2 linked regions of the Cohnella abietis genome follow. The protein of the gene in region 1 interacts with the protein of each later gene in a pairwise test. Links are inferred from orthologs where the notes say so. Each region holds a gene or a part of one and is shown in the gene's direction. Other genes may lie near its edges.

Region 1 (8,548 bases):
ACTGGTTAATAAAGCAGTTAAGTTCATGCTGGCATTGTACAAAGCGTTCGAAGAGAAGGATTGCTCCATCGCAGAAATCAATCCACTCGTCGTTACTGGATCCGGTGATGTTATGGCACTTGATGCCAAGCTGAACTTTGATTCCAATGCATTGTTCCGTCACAAGGATATCGTTGAGCTTCGTGACCTTGATGAAGAAGATGCTAAAGAAATTCAAGCGTCCAAATTCGATTTGTCATACATCGCCCTAGACGGCAACATTGGCTGCATGGTTAATGGAGCTGGATTAGCTATGGCGACGATGGACATTATTAAATATTTCGGAGGATCCCCGGCTAACTTCTTAGATGTTGGCGGCGGTGCTACGAAGGAAAAAGTAACCGAAGCATTTAAAATTATCCTTTCAGATCCTAACGTCAAAGGGATATTTGTTAATATTTTCGGCGGCATCATGAAGTGCGATATTATCGCTGAGGGTGTTGTAGCTGCGGCTCGTGATTTGGGACTTGACCGTCCATTGGTCGTTCGTCTCGAAGGCACGAATGTTGCTTTAGGTAAAGAGATTTTGAATGGATCTGGCCTTAACATCGTGGCTGCTGATTCGATGTCCGACGGTGCGAAAAAAATCGTATCGCTTGTGAATTGACTAGGGAGAACCTACCGGGGAGTGTATAATCATGAGTATTTTGATCGATAAAAACACCAAGGTGATCACCCAAGGCATCACGGGCGCAACGGGAAATTTCCACGCCAAGGGTGCATTGGACTATGGTACGCAAATGGTCGGCGGCGTTACGCCGGGCAAAGGCGGTACGAATGTAGACTTCAACTTGGAAAATGGCACAACCGTTTCTTTGCCGGTATTTAACACGGTACTTGAAGCTGTCAATGCAACAGGCGCTACTGCGTCGGTAATCTATGTCGCACCTCCGTTCGCAGCTGATGCGATCATGGAAGCGGTAGATGCCGAGCTTGAGCTTGTCATCTGTATTACAGAGGGCATTCCGGTTCTTGATATGGTTAAGGTTACGCGCTTCATGGAAGGCAAGAAAACCCGTCTAATCGGACCTAACTGTCCAGGCGTTATTACACCTGGTGAAATTAAAATCGGTATCATGCCGGGTTATATTCACCAAAAGGGCCACGTAGGTGTCGTTTCCCGTTCCGGGACATTGACATACGAAGCGGTTCATCAATTGACTTCCAACGGAATCGGTCAATCGTCTGCTGTAGGAATCGGTGGCGACCCGGTTAAAGGTTCAGAGTTCATCGATATTCTTAAGCTCTTCAATGAAGATCCGGATACTTATGCGGTAATCATGATAGGCGAAATCGGTGGTACAGCTGAAGAAGAAGCAGCTGAATGGGTTAAAGCGAACATGACTAAGCCAGTCGTTGGTTTTATCGGTGGCGCTACTGCTCCTGAAGGCAAACGTATGGGACATGCCGGTGCAATTATTTCCGGAGGCAAAGGTACAGCTGCTGAGAAAATTTCTGTGCTTGAAGCGTGCGGTATCCGCGTTGCTCCTACGCCATCCGACATGGGCGCGACGCTTGTTGCCGTGCTTGAGGAAAAAGGCCTGCTAGAAAAATGTAAATCCTAATACGGATGTAATCCATATATACATTTATGAAGATAGTTGAATGGTTATCTTTGTGAATCGGTAAGGCAAGCAGCCTTCCGCCCCCTCTGTTGAGGGTGTGGGAGGCTTTTTTGTTTTCAAATATACAGAAACGAGAAAGGGCGAATCCATTAGATGTCCGAGGACAAGGTTAAGATCGTGACGAGGTCAGAAGCGCTGTTAACAGGTATTACCAGGGAAGTGTTAATTGGACTACATGAGACTGAAGGGGTAGGTCGAATTTCGATCGCCACTATATTGATGTACGGCGCTATGAAAGGGCAGGGCTCCTTAAAGCATGTTTCGGATTTTTTGGCAGGTGACTGGAGGGATATGGGACTTAACCAAAAACAAGCTGCTGCAATAGTCGCCAACCTGCGCCCAGAAGCAATCATTCGGATGGAGCGTAGGCATGAAGAGCGCGGGATGCAGGTTGTTACCTATTTGGATGAACAATATCCTGAATTACTCGTTCAAATCGCAGATCCGCCTTGGGTGCTTTATTATAAAGGGAATTGGGAGCTCGTTCATAATCCGGCAATTGCAATTGTGGGCACCCGATTAGCAACTGGATACGGGCGCAAGGTAACAGAAGACATTGCTGCAGGCTGTGCAAAGCGTATGACGGTCGTTAGCGGATTAGCGAAGGGAATTGATACGGCTGCGCATTCCGGTGCTTTACGGGCGCCATACGGGACGATTGCGGTGCTAGCAGGAGGCGTAGATGTATGCTATCCACCTGAAAATAAAGCGTTATATCACGAACTGGCCGCTAAAGGCTTGATTTTATCGGAGAGCCCGCCTGATACTACGCTTCGACCTGGCTTATTTCCTCTTCGTAATCGGATTATCGCTGGATTATCTTATGGCGTAATTGTTGCGGAGGCAGCGCAGAGAAGCGGGGCTCTCATTACAGCAGATTTAGCGCTCGGGTACAATCGGGATGTCTTTATTGTGCCGGGACAGATAACTTCACCCCGAAGCATTGGCGCACTTGAGTATTTCAGAAAAGGAGCGATTCCGGTATTGGATGAGACCGATATTTTTCAATCCTACGTCTATCGGCTGCCTGAAGCTTCTACTGCTCTTATTAAAGAAGAAGGCTCTGTTGAGCCTCGTTTAATTCCTACTCCATTAACTCCTGATGAGGCGAAAATATATGATTTTTTACTCGATAACCCCTGCTCTTTGGACGAGCTGACGATACAATCCGGGATGACATTTGGACATTTACACTCTGTTCTGCTATCTTTACTATTAAAAAGACGGATTCATCAACAACCCGGTTCTGTATATAATGTCCTTTAAATGGAGACATAAGCACATAGGCATGAGGACTTGTCGACCGTAGGAGAGGAGGAATGGACGTGGCGGATTCACTCGTTATCGTAGAATCACCAGCAAAAGCCAAGACGATTGGTAAATATTTAGGAAGCAAATTTATCGTCAAAGCGTCCATGGGCCATATTCGTGATTTACCAAAAAGCCAAATAGGCGTGGAGGTAGACAATGATTTTGAGCCCAAATATATTACTATTCGAGGTAAGGGGAGTATCCTTAAGGAATTAAGGGATGCAAGTAAAAAAGTTAAGAAAGTGTATCTCGCGGCTGACCCCGACAGGGAAGGCGAAGCAATCGCCTGGCACTTGGCACACTATCTAGAAATAGACGAGAAGGATGCTTGTCGTGTCGTATTTAATGAAATAACGAAGCAAGCAGTTAAGGATGCATTCAAGAGCCCTCGTCCTATCGATATGGATTTAGTAAACGCGCAGCAAGCGAGACGGGTGCTTGATCGACTCGTTGGGTACAAGATAAGTCCATTGCTGTGGAAAAAGGTTAAGAAAGGCTTGAGCGCTGGTCGTGTGCAATCGGTTGCTGTAAAGCTGATTTATGATCGAGAAAATGAGATAAGCGCTTTCATCCCTGAAGAATATTGGAGCATTACGGCGCATCTTATCAAAGAGAAGGCGACATTCGAGGCCAAATTTCATTCCCTTAATGGAGTGAAGAAGGAGCTTACGAGCGAAGAAGATGTTAAAGCCGTTCTAGCTCTAATGGCTAGTGAAGATTTTGTCGTTGGTGAAGTGAAGGAAAAGGAACGCTTGCGTAATCCTTCGCCTCCCTTCATTACGAGCTCTCTTCAGCAGGAAGCTGCCCGCAAGCTTAATTTCCGTGCATCGAAAACGATGCAGATCGCCCAACAGCTATATGAAGGGGTCGATCTGGGCAAAGAGGGCACGGTTGGTTTGATTACCTACATGCGTACAGATTCACCAAGAATATCTCCAATAGCTCAGGAAGAAGCACGAGAATATATTGTAGGTAAATACGGAGACAAGTTTATGCCGGATACACCACGTGTGTATACGAAGAAAAACGCCAATGCACAGGATGCGCATGAAGCGATTCGTCCTACTTCCATTCTTCGCGACCCGGATTCTGTCAAAGCTTTTACTTCTAAGGATCAGTTTCGTTTGTATAAGCTAGTCTGGGAGCGTTTTGTAGCTAGCCAGATGTCATCTGCAGTGCTTGATACGATGACTGTAGATTTAGGAAACGGACCGGTAGTGTTCCGTGCGAATGGCTCCAAATTAAAGTTTGCTGGATTCATGAAGGTATATGTTGAAGGTAATGATGATGGTACGACGGACGAGGATAAGCTACTGCCTGCGCTCACTGCGGGTGATGACGTTAAGTCCAATCAAATCGATCCCAAGCAGCATTTTACACAGCCGCCACCACGGTTTACCGAAGCGAGACTGGTTAAAACCTTAGAGGAGCTTGGTATTGGTCGTCCAAGCACGTACGCACCGACGCTGGAAACGATCCAGAAAAGAAATTACGTCGCGATGGAAGAGAAGAAGTTTATTCCTACCGAGCTTGGAGAGCTTGTTATCCAGCTAATGGAGGAGTTCTTTCCAGAAATTCTGGATGCCGAGTTCACCGCTAACATGGAAGGTGATTTAGACCATGTAGAGGAAGGAACGCAGAATTGGGTTAATGTCATTGGAGATTTCTATAAATCGTTCGAGGTGAGATTGAATTTCGCCGAGGAAGAGATGAAGGAAATTGAAATCAAGGATGAACCATCCGATGAGGTTTGCGACAAATGCGAAAGTCCTATGGTATACAAAATGGGTCGCTTCGGTAAGTTTCTCGCATGCTCCGGCTTTCCGAATTGCCGGAATACGAAACCCATCGTTAAAGATACGGGAGTTCATTGCCCGAAATGCGCCGAAGGACAAATTGTCGAGCGACGGAGTAAGAAGGGACGTATGTTCTACGGCTGTAATCTCTATCCTGGCTGTGACTATGTATCCTGGGATAAGCCAGTTGCTAAGCCATGTCCTAGCTGTGGCGGGATGATGATCGAGAAAAAGGTTAAAGGCGAAATACAATATCACTGTACAGCATGCACCCACTCGGAGAACGTCGAGGATGTCGAAGAAGCGGCGGAATGATGCGTAAAGAAAGGTAAGGAGGTTTCTGCTTTGAGTGAATTACAATCCGTGACGGTTATCGGCGCAGGTCTTGCAGGTAGCGAAGCTGCCTGGCAGATCGCCAAGCAAGGAGTACCCGTCACTTTATACGAAATGCGACCAGTTAAGCGAACGCCAGCCCACCATACGGATGGGTTTGCGGAGCTAGTGTGTAGTAACAGCCTTAGAGCAAATGGTCTAGCCAATGCGGTAGGTGTTCTAAAGGAAGAAATGAGAAGACTCGACTCGTTAATATTGTCTTGTGCCGATCTACATGCTGTTCCTGCTGGAGGAGCACTTGCTGTTGATCGTGATGGATTTTCCGGAGAAGTCACGAAGCGGCTTCGGGAGCATCCATTAATTACGGTCATTAATGACGAGGTCACGGACATTCCTAAAGACGGCATTGTCGTAATTGCTACGGGGCCATTAACTTCCCCTGAGCTCTCTAATAGCATTAAAGAGCTGATGGGAGAGGAATACTTTTATTTCTTTGACGCAGCGGCACCAATTGTTGAGAAGGATTCTATCGATCTGGATAGGGTATTCTTGGCTTCTCGGTATGATAAAGGGGAAGCAGCATACTTGAATTGTCCCATGACAGAAGAGGAATATGATCGTTTCTATGAAGCCCTAATTACAGCGGAAACGGCAGAAGTGAAAGACTTCGAGAAGGAAATGTACTTTGAAGGCTGCATGCCGATTGAAGTCATGGCTAAGCGAGGGAAACAAACACTGCTGTTCGGTCCTCTGAAGCCGGTAGGATTAGTCGATCCGCGCACAGGCATTCAATCACATGCGGTTATACAGCTTCGTCAGGATAATGCGGCGGGTACGCTTTATAATCTTGTTGGCTTCCAAACCCATCTCAAGTGGGGGGAGCAGAAACGAGTATTTTCATTAATTCCTGGGCTCGAGAATGCGGAGTTCGTGCGCTTCGGAGTTATGCATCGGAATACATTCATTAATTCTCCTAAGCTGTTGCACCCGACCTATCAATTCAGAGGCAGAGAGAAGCTCTTCTTCGCAGGTCAAATGACGGGTGTTGAGGGATATGTTGAATCTGCTGCTTCAGGTCTTATCTCGGGCTTAAATGCCGGAAGATTGGCAAAAGGTCTGGAGCCGTTAACTTTACCTGCACATACAACTCTTGGGAGCATGGCGCAGTACATTACAACGGCGGACTTTAAGCATTTTCAACCGATGAACGCAAATTTTGGCCTCTTCCCGCCCCTTGGGCACCGGGTTCGGAGCAAGAAAGAGAAAAACGAAGCTATTGCTGCAAGGGCACTGGAAGGCATCGATGCCCTAAGCTTGGAGATGAAGCAAAATTCCGAGTTGTAGTCCATGAAGCAGCGGCAGCACCTGACCTACAGGTTGCTGCTTTTGCGGCTTTATACAACTAATTACACTAGGGGGTTTAGTCCATGGATATGAGCTTTCACGCTACGACGATCTGCGCGGTCCGCCATAATGGAAAAGGTGCTATCGCGGGTGATGGTCAGGTAACATTCGGTAATAGCATGGTCATGAAGAATACCGCTAAAAAAGTACGTAGGCTTTATCGTGGGCAAGTCATTGCTGGCTTCGCAGGCTCTGTTGCGGATGCTATTACATTGTTTGAGAAGTTTGAAGGTAAGCTTGAGGAGCATCATGGCAATCTGCAGCGTGCTGCAGTTGAGCTAGCGAAGGATTGGCGCTCTGATCGTGTATTACGTCGTTTGGAAGCGATGATGATCGTTGTGGATGCAACAGGTATGCTACTGTTGTCTGGTAACGGAGAGGTCATCGAGCCTGATGATGGCATTCTTGCTATCGGCTCAGGCGGAAGCTTCGCTTTAGCGGCAGCGCGTGCCTTAAAGCGTTATGCGCCTAATATGGATGCTAAAGAAATCGCTCGTGCTGCTCTGGAAACTGCCTCCGAAATTTGTGTATTTACTAATAACAACTTGGTCGTTGAGGAAATCGGATGATCAAGATTGCAAAAGGAGAGAATCCCATGAACGATACGCTGACTCCCCGCCAAATCGTGGCTGAGCTAGATAAATATATTGTAGGTCAAAAACCAGCTAAGCGTTCAGTAGCTGTTGCTTTACGTAATCGTTACCGTCGCAACCGCTTGCCAGAAGAAATACGTGATGAAGTTGTGCCTAAAAATATTTTGATGATTGGACCAACTGGTGTCGGTAAGACGGAAATCGCACGTAGGCTGGCTAAGCTGGTTCATGCTCCATTTATTAAAATAGAGGCGACGAAATTTACTGAAGTCGGTTACGTAGGCAGAGATGTTGAATCCATGGTTAGGGATTTGGTTGAAACAGCTATACGCATGGTGAAGGAGGAGCGGACAGAGAAGGTTAAGGACAAAGCTGAGAAAGCTGCCAATGAGCGACTTGCTGTTTTACTGGTCCCATCTCCATCCAAACCGAAATCACAGAAAAACCCTTTAGAAATGTTGTTTGGCGGCATGACTACCCCAAGCGATGAGCCAGAGCCAGTTGATCCTAGTCTTCAGGACAAAAGACGAGAAACCAAAGCTAAGTTGGATGCCGGTAGCTTGGAAAATGAAACGATAGAGATTGAGGTTGAAGACAACTCGCCGAACATGATGGATATGCTCGGAGGCCCTGGACAAGAGCAGATGGGCAATATGCAGGAAATGCTAGGTCAGTTTCTACCGAAACGTCGTAAAAAGCGTCGTCTTACCGTCAAGGAGGCGCGCAAAGTATTGATCGTCGAGGAAGCTAATAAGCTGATTGATATGGATGATGTTATTTCCGAATCTGTTAGAAGGGCTGAGCAATCGGGAATCATCTTTATTGATGAGATAGATAAGATTGCTAGCCAGGGACGCGGACAGGGGCCTGACGTCTCTCGTGAAGGGGTACAGAGGGATATTCTACCTATCGTAGAGGGATCGACTGTCATGACCAAGTACGGCCCTGTCAAAACTGACTACGTGCTCTTCATAGCAGCTGGAGCATTTCATGTGGCTAAGCCTTCGGATTTAATTCCAGAGCTGCAAGGGCGCTTTCCTATTCGTGTTGAACTTAGCAGCCTGACAGATGAGGATTTCATACGTATTCTGACTGAGCCTGAGAATGCATTAACGAAACAGTATACGGCGCTGCTACAAACCGAGGGGATCAAGGTGACCTTCACTGATACGGCGATTTCTGAGCTGGCTCGTATGGCGCAAGAGGTCAATCACAATACGGAGAACATCGGTGCGCGCAGACTTCATACGCTTCTTGAGAAGCTGCTTGAGGATTTGTCCTTTGAAGCACCAGAGCTGCAGCTTGAAGAGATGGAGATTACGCCGGAATACGTACGTGAGAAGCTAGCAAGTATTGCAAGTAATCGTGATTTGAGTCAATATATTTTATAACTATAAACGTGTACCGCCGTCCTATGGACGGCGGAATCGTTACTTGCTCGTCGCAT
Region 2 (5,954 bases), 2.5 Mb from region 1 along the record:
GCCAAAGGAGGTGATTGCGGGATATTTACCTGACATGACGATTCATTATAACGGCGCTACAATCGTTGCCCGGCAAGATCCTTACCGATTCGTTGAGTTTTTGTTTCGCAAAGGTTCCCATCTTGGCGTCTATATGGTTTTGGCAGCAGCAGCAGCTTATGCCTTTATGGCTATTCCCGCATTACGGGTAAAAGGATGGGCTGTTCCGTCAGCAGTAGTTGGGTTTACGTTACTCGTGAGCATCTTAGATGAGAGACTGCAATCCGCATCGGGAATGCGTACCCCAGCGATACAGGATGTCATTATCGACTTAGTAGGTGCTACCGGGGGCTTGTTGATTGCAACAGGAACGAAACGATGGTGGGTGAATCGGAAGGGACGTCGGGAAAACAAAGAGCAACCACGTGGAAAGGAAGGATGACAATGAAGAAATGGTGCGGGATATTGGCCGCTTCAGTATTCGCGGCCGCAGTCTTCACGGGCTTTCAGCCTGGACAGGCATCTGCTGCAAGCGCGAAGGAAAAGGCTACAGCAAACAGCAAGGCATCAATACAAGCTGTTGTAAGCTGGTTGAATACCAAGGTGCTTCCAGCTATTGAAGACTGGGCGAAGAAAAACAAGCCGGGGAACGGTAACAACGGCAACGGCAATGGCAACAACGGTAATGGTAACAACGGAAACGGTAATAATGGCAACGGCAATGGTAACAACGGTAACAACGGTAATGGTAACAACGGTAACGGCAATGGTAACAATGGCAACAACGGTAATGGTAATAACGGCAATGGTAACAATGGCAACAACGGTAATGGTAATAACGGCAATGGTAACAATGGCAACAACGGTAACGGTAATGGCAACAATGGGAACGGTAATGGTAACAACGGAAATGGCAATGGTAACGGTACGCCGAGTAAGGAGGAGTACAATAAGATCACGACGGAAGCAACGAATAAGCTGATCTCCCTCCAAATCAATGCTCAGCATGAGTTAACTAGCATTGCGCTGCGATTCAAGCAGCTCAAGACTACGCATGAGAAATCGCTCTTGTACAAAGAGGGATCGGCTGCTTTTGCGGATAAGGAAACGACTTACACGGATATCATTAATGACACCATCGCCAAGCTCATTAAGGGCGGACACAGCTTGGATATTATCCGGCAGTATCAAGCTCAGTACCAGAATGATATTCTATTCGGGCAAACTCTATTGAAACAACTTGCAAAATAATGGCCAATGAGATGAGGGAAATTCCTCATCGATACGCAAGAGGGTCGACTTAAAGTAGATTTTACTTTAGGACGACCCTCTTTGCATATGTTAGAATCTATTGAGGTACCTCATGTAAGTTAGGAAGGAAGAGTGCAAATGCTACCACGTTATACAACAGTAAGAGAATATGGCAGTGAAGAAATCGTAATTAAGAAATCCCGTTTCATCGGTCACGCTAAGCCTGTTGAGACCGAAGAAGAAGCGGTTGCTTTCATAGAGGAATTAAAGAAGAAATATTGGAATGCCACACACAACTGCTCAGCTTACTTAATCGGAGAGCGGGATCAATTCCAGAAAGCGCTGGATGACGGCGAGCCTAGCGGAACAGCAGGGAAACCTATTCTTGAAGTCATCAAGCATCGCGGCATGAAAAATGTAGTCGTCGTAGTAACCCGTTATTTTGGCGGCATTATGCTAGGTGCTGGTGGTTTAGTTCGGGCATATACGGATGGTGCGGTTGCTGGTATTGATGCTGCACAACCAATTGTAAAAGTGCTGCATCGTGAGGTTATAGTCGATGTAGATTATACCTGGTACGGTAAGCTTGAAAATGTGCTGCGAGAAAGAGGCTTCCGAGTCGGTGAGGTTCTTTTTACCGATCGTGTACGAGTACAATGCCTGCCCGAAGCAGAAGAGGCGGAACGCTTTCAGGATTGGATTACCGATGTGACACAAGGCCAGGCAGTATTAGAGATCGGCGAGGAAACCTATTTTATCGAAGGCGAATAACCCGTTAACCTCAACCCTCAACAAATTTAAGCAGGTATTCACGATTCCGAGGTCCGTCGAACTCACAGAAGTAAATCCCTTGCCAACGTCCCAATAGCAATTTTCCGCCGGTTACTATAATGGTTTGCGAGGTGCCGGTTGTAATCGCTTTAAGATGGGAAGCCGTATTTCCCTCTGCGTGTCTATATTTGGGATGATTCCAAGGGTACACTTCATCTAGTCGCATGAGTACGTCTAATTTGACGTCCGGATCAGCATTTTCATTAATCGTAATACCTGCTGTCGTGTGAGGACTATATACAATAACGAACCCCTCCTGCATGCCGTGCTTAGCTACGAGAGACATGACCTTCCTAGTAATATCAATCATTTCGTCACGCTTGGATGTGCGCAGAGATTCTCGTAATAGCATGGACAACCCTTCCTCTCATAAGCAATTGCTAATTTAATTATACCTTCATAACTGTTCAACATCGAACTCATATCACAGCCCATAAGGCTAATGAATAGATTACATTAGATTTTTTAATAAAAAGGCGGATGTACTGCAGTTTTTTCATTGACGGGATAATCCGTTTTCTGGTAAAGTAGCAATACCAACTAATTTAATAGGAATTATTTTATATACAGCTCTCGAAGCTTCAGGAGGTACACGTCAACGTGAGTTCCATGGTGCAGGGTAGATGGTGGGGCTGGGGATTTCGCAGCGCTGTCATGCTTTATTTTATGATCTTGATTGTATTTCCTATTCTCGGTATTTATGGGAAATCCATGTCCGAGGGATGGTCGTCTTTCGTTAACAATGTAACGGAGCCATTAGCCTGGAAAGCCGTACTGCTAACGATCAAGCTGGCAATTATCTCAACTATTGTGAATGTGCTGATTGGAACGATGTCAGCATGGGTGTTAATCCGTTACCGTTTTCCGGGACGGCGTTTGCTGAACAGTCTTGTAGATTTACCGTTTGCGCTTCCGACTGCGGTGGCAGGCTTAATGATTTTGCTGCTGCTTGGTCCTCACAGCTTTGTGGGGGAGTGGGCTGAGAAGCTAGGCTTCACCATTTTATTTCATCAACCCGCAATTATTATCGCAATGGTGTTTGTGACATTTCCATTTGTCATCCGAGCCGTTCAGCCTCTGTTAGAGGAGATGGATGCTTCGGAGGAAGAAGCGGCTTATACCCTTGGAGCAACGAAGGCTGCGACCTTCTTTAAGGTTATTCTGCCGAACATGCTTCCTGGAATCTTAAGCGGTGCAATGCTTGCTTTCTCAAGAGCTTTAGCAGAATTCGGTGCTGTCGTCCTCGTAGCGGGTAATATTCCGGGCAAAACCTTGATTGCCTCCGTGTACATTTTTGGAGAAATTGAGAGTGACAATGCCATCGGAGCAACCGCGGTCAGTGTCTTGCTTCTAACCTTTTCCTTCATCATTCTATGGACGGTTAATTACGTGCAGATGCGGAGGAAAAACGGATGAGACGTCTTTGGATCGGATTAACGGTTGCTATATTCGGAATATTTCTTATTATACCGATTATACGAATTGCTATGGGCGCAATGAACGAAGGCTGGAGTGGGTTTACGACGGGGCTATCCCGACCAGAAACACTACACGCGCTATACATGACGGGATTAATTGTTGTCATTGTTACTGTAATTAATACGATGTTCGGAGTCATGCTATCCCTTTATCTAGTAAGAGCAACATGGCTAGGAAGACGGATAAAGCAATTATTAAATAGTATAGTAGACTTGCCCTTTGCCGTATCCCCAGTTATAGGTGGACTTATGATTGTGCTCCTGCTAGGACCAGAGACAGCACTAGGTGCTTTATTCAACAAGGCAGGAATTGACATCGTTTATGCTTTGCCGGGGATGATTATTGCGACTTTGTTCGTGACCTTCCCGTTAGTCGTCCGTGAAGTCATGCCTGTTCTGCAGGAGATTGGAAGTGCCCAGGAGGAAGCGGCATCGACATTGGGTGCCAGCGCTTGGACGACCTTCTGGCGAGTGACTTGGCCTTCCATTCAATGGAGCGTCGTTTACGGAGTTGTTCTTACAGTAGCTCGTGCATTAGGTGAATTCGGTGCAGTGCTTGTTGTATCCGGGAACATTCTCTTTAAGACTCAGACAGCAACAACTCTCGTTTATCAGGATGTCGAAAATTTTAATCTCACTGCTGCGAATTCAATTGCTTTAGTGCTGGCAGCGGGTTCAGTCACTTTGCTGTTGCTCATGGAATGGGCCAAATCGAGAAGGGGAGTGCATTAAGATGCATATTGAAGTTAGCGGTTTGAATAAGAAATTCGGCGAGTTCCAAGCGGTTAAGGATGTAAATTTCCAGATCGAGAAGGGTCAATTAATCGGCTTGCTCGGTCCAAGCGGCGGCGGTAAAACCTCCATTCTTCGCATGCTTGCAGGATTGGAATCCGTTGACGAGGGCGATATCGTTTTTCATGGCAAACGTGTTAACGATCTTCCTCCCCAAGAGAGAGGCATTGGATTCGTATTTCAGAACTATGCGCTATTTAAGCACATGACTGTAGAGGATAATATCGCATTCGGTCTAGAGGTCAAGAAGTGGTCAAAGGTGAAGATTAAAGCGCGTGTAGCTGAACTGGTCGAGTTGACAGGATTGTCTGGCTTCGAAAAGCGTTTCCCGCATCAGCTATCCGGTGGACAGCGCCAAAGAGTTGCGTTCGCTAGGGCTTTAGCTCCTGAACCACAGCTGCTTTTACTTGATGAGCCCTTCGCCGCTATCGATGCGAAGATTCGTCATGAGCTGCGTTCGTGGCTTCGTGATATGATCGATCGTCTCGGCATTACTTCTATCTTCGTAACGCATGACCAAGACGAAGCCATTGAGGTAGCCGACCAAATTATGATAATAAACAAGGGGCGCTTAGAGCAAAAAGGCACCCCGTGGGAAATATATAAAAATCCGCAGTCACCGTTCGTCGCTGGTTTTATCGGAGAATCAACTATTGTTGAGGATGTATCCTCCTTGCGTGGATTCGGCACTGCTTCTGATTGGCCGGGAACGAAAGCACTTATTCGTCCAGAATATGTAGAGGTTGGCAAGGCAGGAGATTTCAATCTGATATCCGCAACGGAAGAGGGTCGCGTTCGCCATGTGCATTTCCGTGGTAGCGAATGGTTAGTGGAAGTTGAGATTGGTCCTACACGTCTTGTTACCTATCGGTCGCTGGAGAAGGAAATTCTCCATCCGGGTGATGAGGTACAGGTGCTGATCCATCGCGCGTACTTGTTCAATGATAATGATAGCTGGGTAATGGAAAATAAGCTTAAGGAAGATCCGATGCCGGTTCATATTTAACGGGTTGGGCGGGAGCCTTCGAAGGTACCGCAGGAGGTAGGTAATGAATACGGGAAACCGGAAGCATTCATTTACGCGCAAGACCGGGTTATCCGGTTTACTTATAATGTTAGCAATCATCCTAATGTTGACTGGCTGTGGTGCTAGTAATCAGTCACAGTCAGAGCCTGAAGGCACAATTGCTCATGGAGACGTAACATTGGTGCTAGGCGCCTACTCGGTTGCTAAGGATGCGCTGCAGGATATATTGCCCGCATTTAAAGCAGATTGGAAATCCCGAACAGGGCAGACGGTAAGCTTTCAAGAATCCTATGAGGCATCAGGCACACAGGCCCGTTCTATCATTGGAGGCTTCGAGGCTGATGTTACATTGCTAGCTCTCGAAGGGGATATGGCAAAGCTCGTTAAAGCCAATATGGTCGGAAAGAATTGGAAGGATGACACCTACAAAGGAATGGTTACCCGTTCCATTGTCGTTCTTGGTACAAGGGTAGGAAATCCTCTAGGAATTAAAGATTTCGAGGATATTACCAAGCCGGGAGTAAAGGTGCTCTATCCGAACCCCAAGACATCTGGTGGAGCGCAATGGGATATCAATGCGATATATGGTGCCGGTT

Evidence for each region. The genes of interacting proteins can lie anywhere in the genome.
Region 2: the proteins of topA (region 1) and KCTCHS21_RS07450 interact in binary tests that used the Escherichia coli proteins (3 or more experiments, as listed by UniProt). The link is inferred for Cohnella abietis from one-to-one orthologs.

The regions. Positions count from the first base shown.
Region 1 is NZ_AP019400.1:4,295,986-4,304,533, reverse strand. Bases 2,539-5,537 are described here. They hold topA (type I DNA topoisomerase), read left to right. Parts: upstream 2,539-2,989; coding sequence 2,990-5,086; downstream 5,087-5,537. Other genes in these bases: trmFO (FADH(2)-oxidizing methylenetetrahydrofolate--tRNA-(uracil(54)-C(5))-methyltransferase TrmFO), read left to right, coding at 5,117-5,537; dprA (DNA-processing protein DprA), read left to right, coding at 2,539-2,930. Outside these bases: sucC (ADP-forming succinate--CoA ligase subunit beta), read left to right, coding at 1-646; sucD (succinate--CoA ligase subunit alpha), read left to right, coding at 678-1,604; more of dprA, read left to right, coding at 1,758-2,538; more of trmFO, read left to right, coding at 5,538-6,448; ATP-dependent protease subunit HslV, read left to right, coding at 6,532-7,077; ATP-dependent protease ATPase subunit HslU, read left to right, coding at 7,104-8,492. UniProt on the Escherichia coli protein: Releases the supercoiling and torsional tension of DNA, which is introduced during the DNA replication and transcription, by transiently cleaving and rejoining one strand of the DNA duplex.
Region 2 is NZ_AP019400.1:1,820,799-1,826,752, forward strand. The notes cover bases 240-3,184. They hold KCTCHS21_RS07450 (YigZ family protein), read left to right. Parts: upstream 240-1,368; coding sequence 1,369-2,001; downstream 2,002-3,184. Other genes in these bases: KCTCHS21_RS07440 (VanZ family protein), read left to right, coding at 240-421; KCTCHS21_RS31465 (hypothetical protein), read left to right, coding at 424-1,230; KCTCHS21_RS07455 (secondary thiamine-phosphate synthase enzyme YjbQ), read right to left, coding at 2,012-2,413; cysT (sulfate ABC transporter permease subunit CysT), read left to right, coding at 2,671-3,184. Outside these bases: more of KCTCHS21_RS07440, read left to right, coding at 1-239; more of cysT, read left to right, coding at 3,185-3,477; KCTCHS21_RS07465 (sulfate ABC transporter permease subunit), read left to right, coding at 3,474-4,271; KCTCHS21_RS07470 (sulfate/molybdate ABC transporter ATP-binding protein), read left to right, coding at 4,273-5,337; KCTCHS21_RS07475 (sulfate ABC transporter substrate-binding protein), read left to right, coding at 5,381-5,954.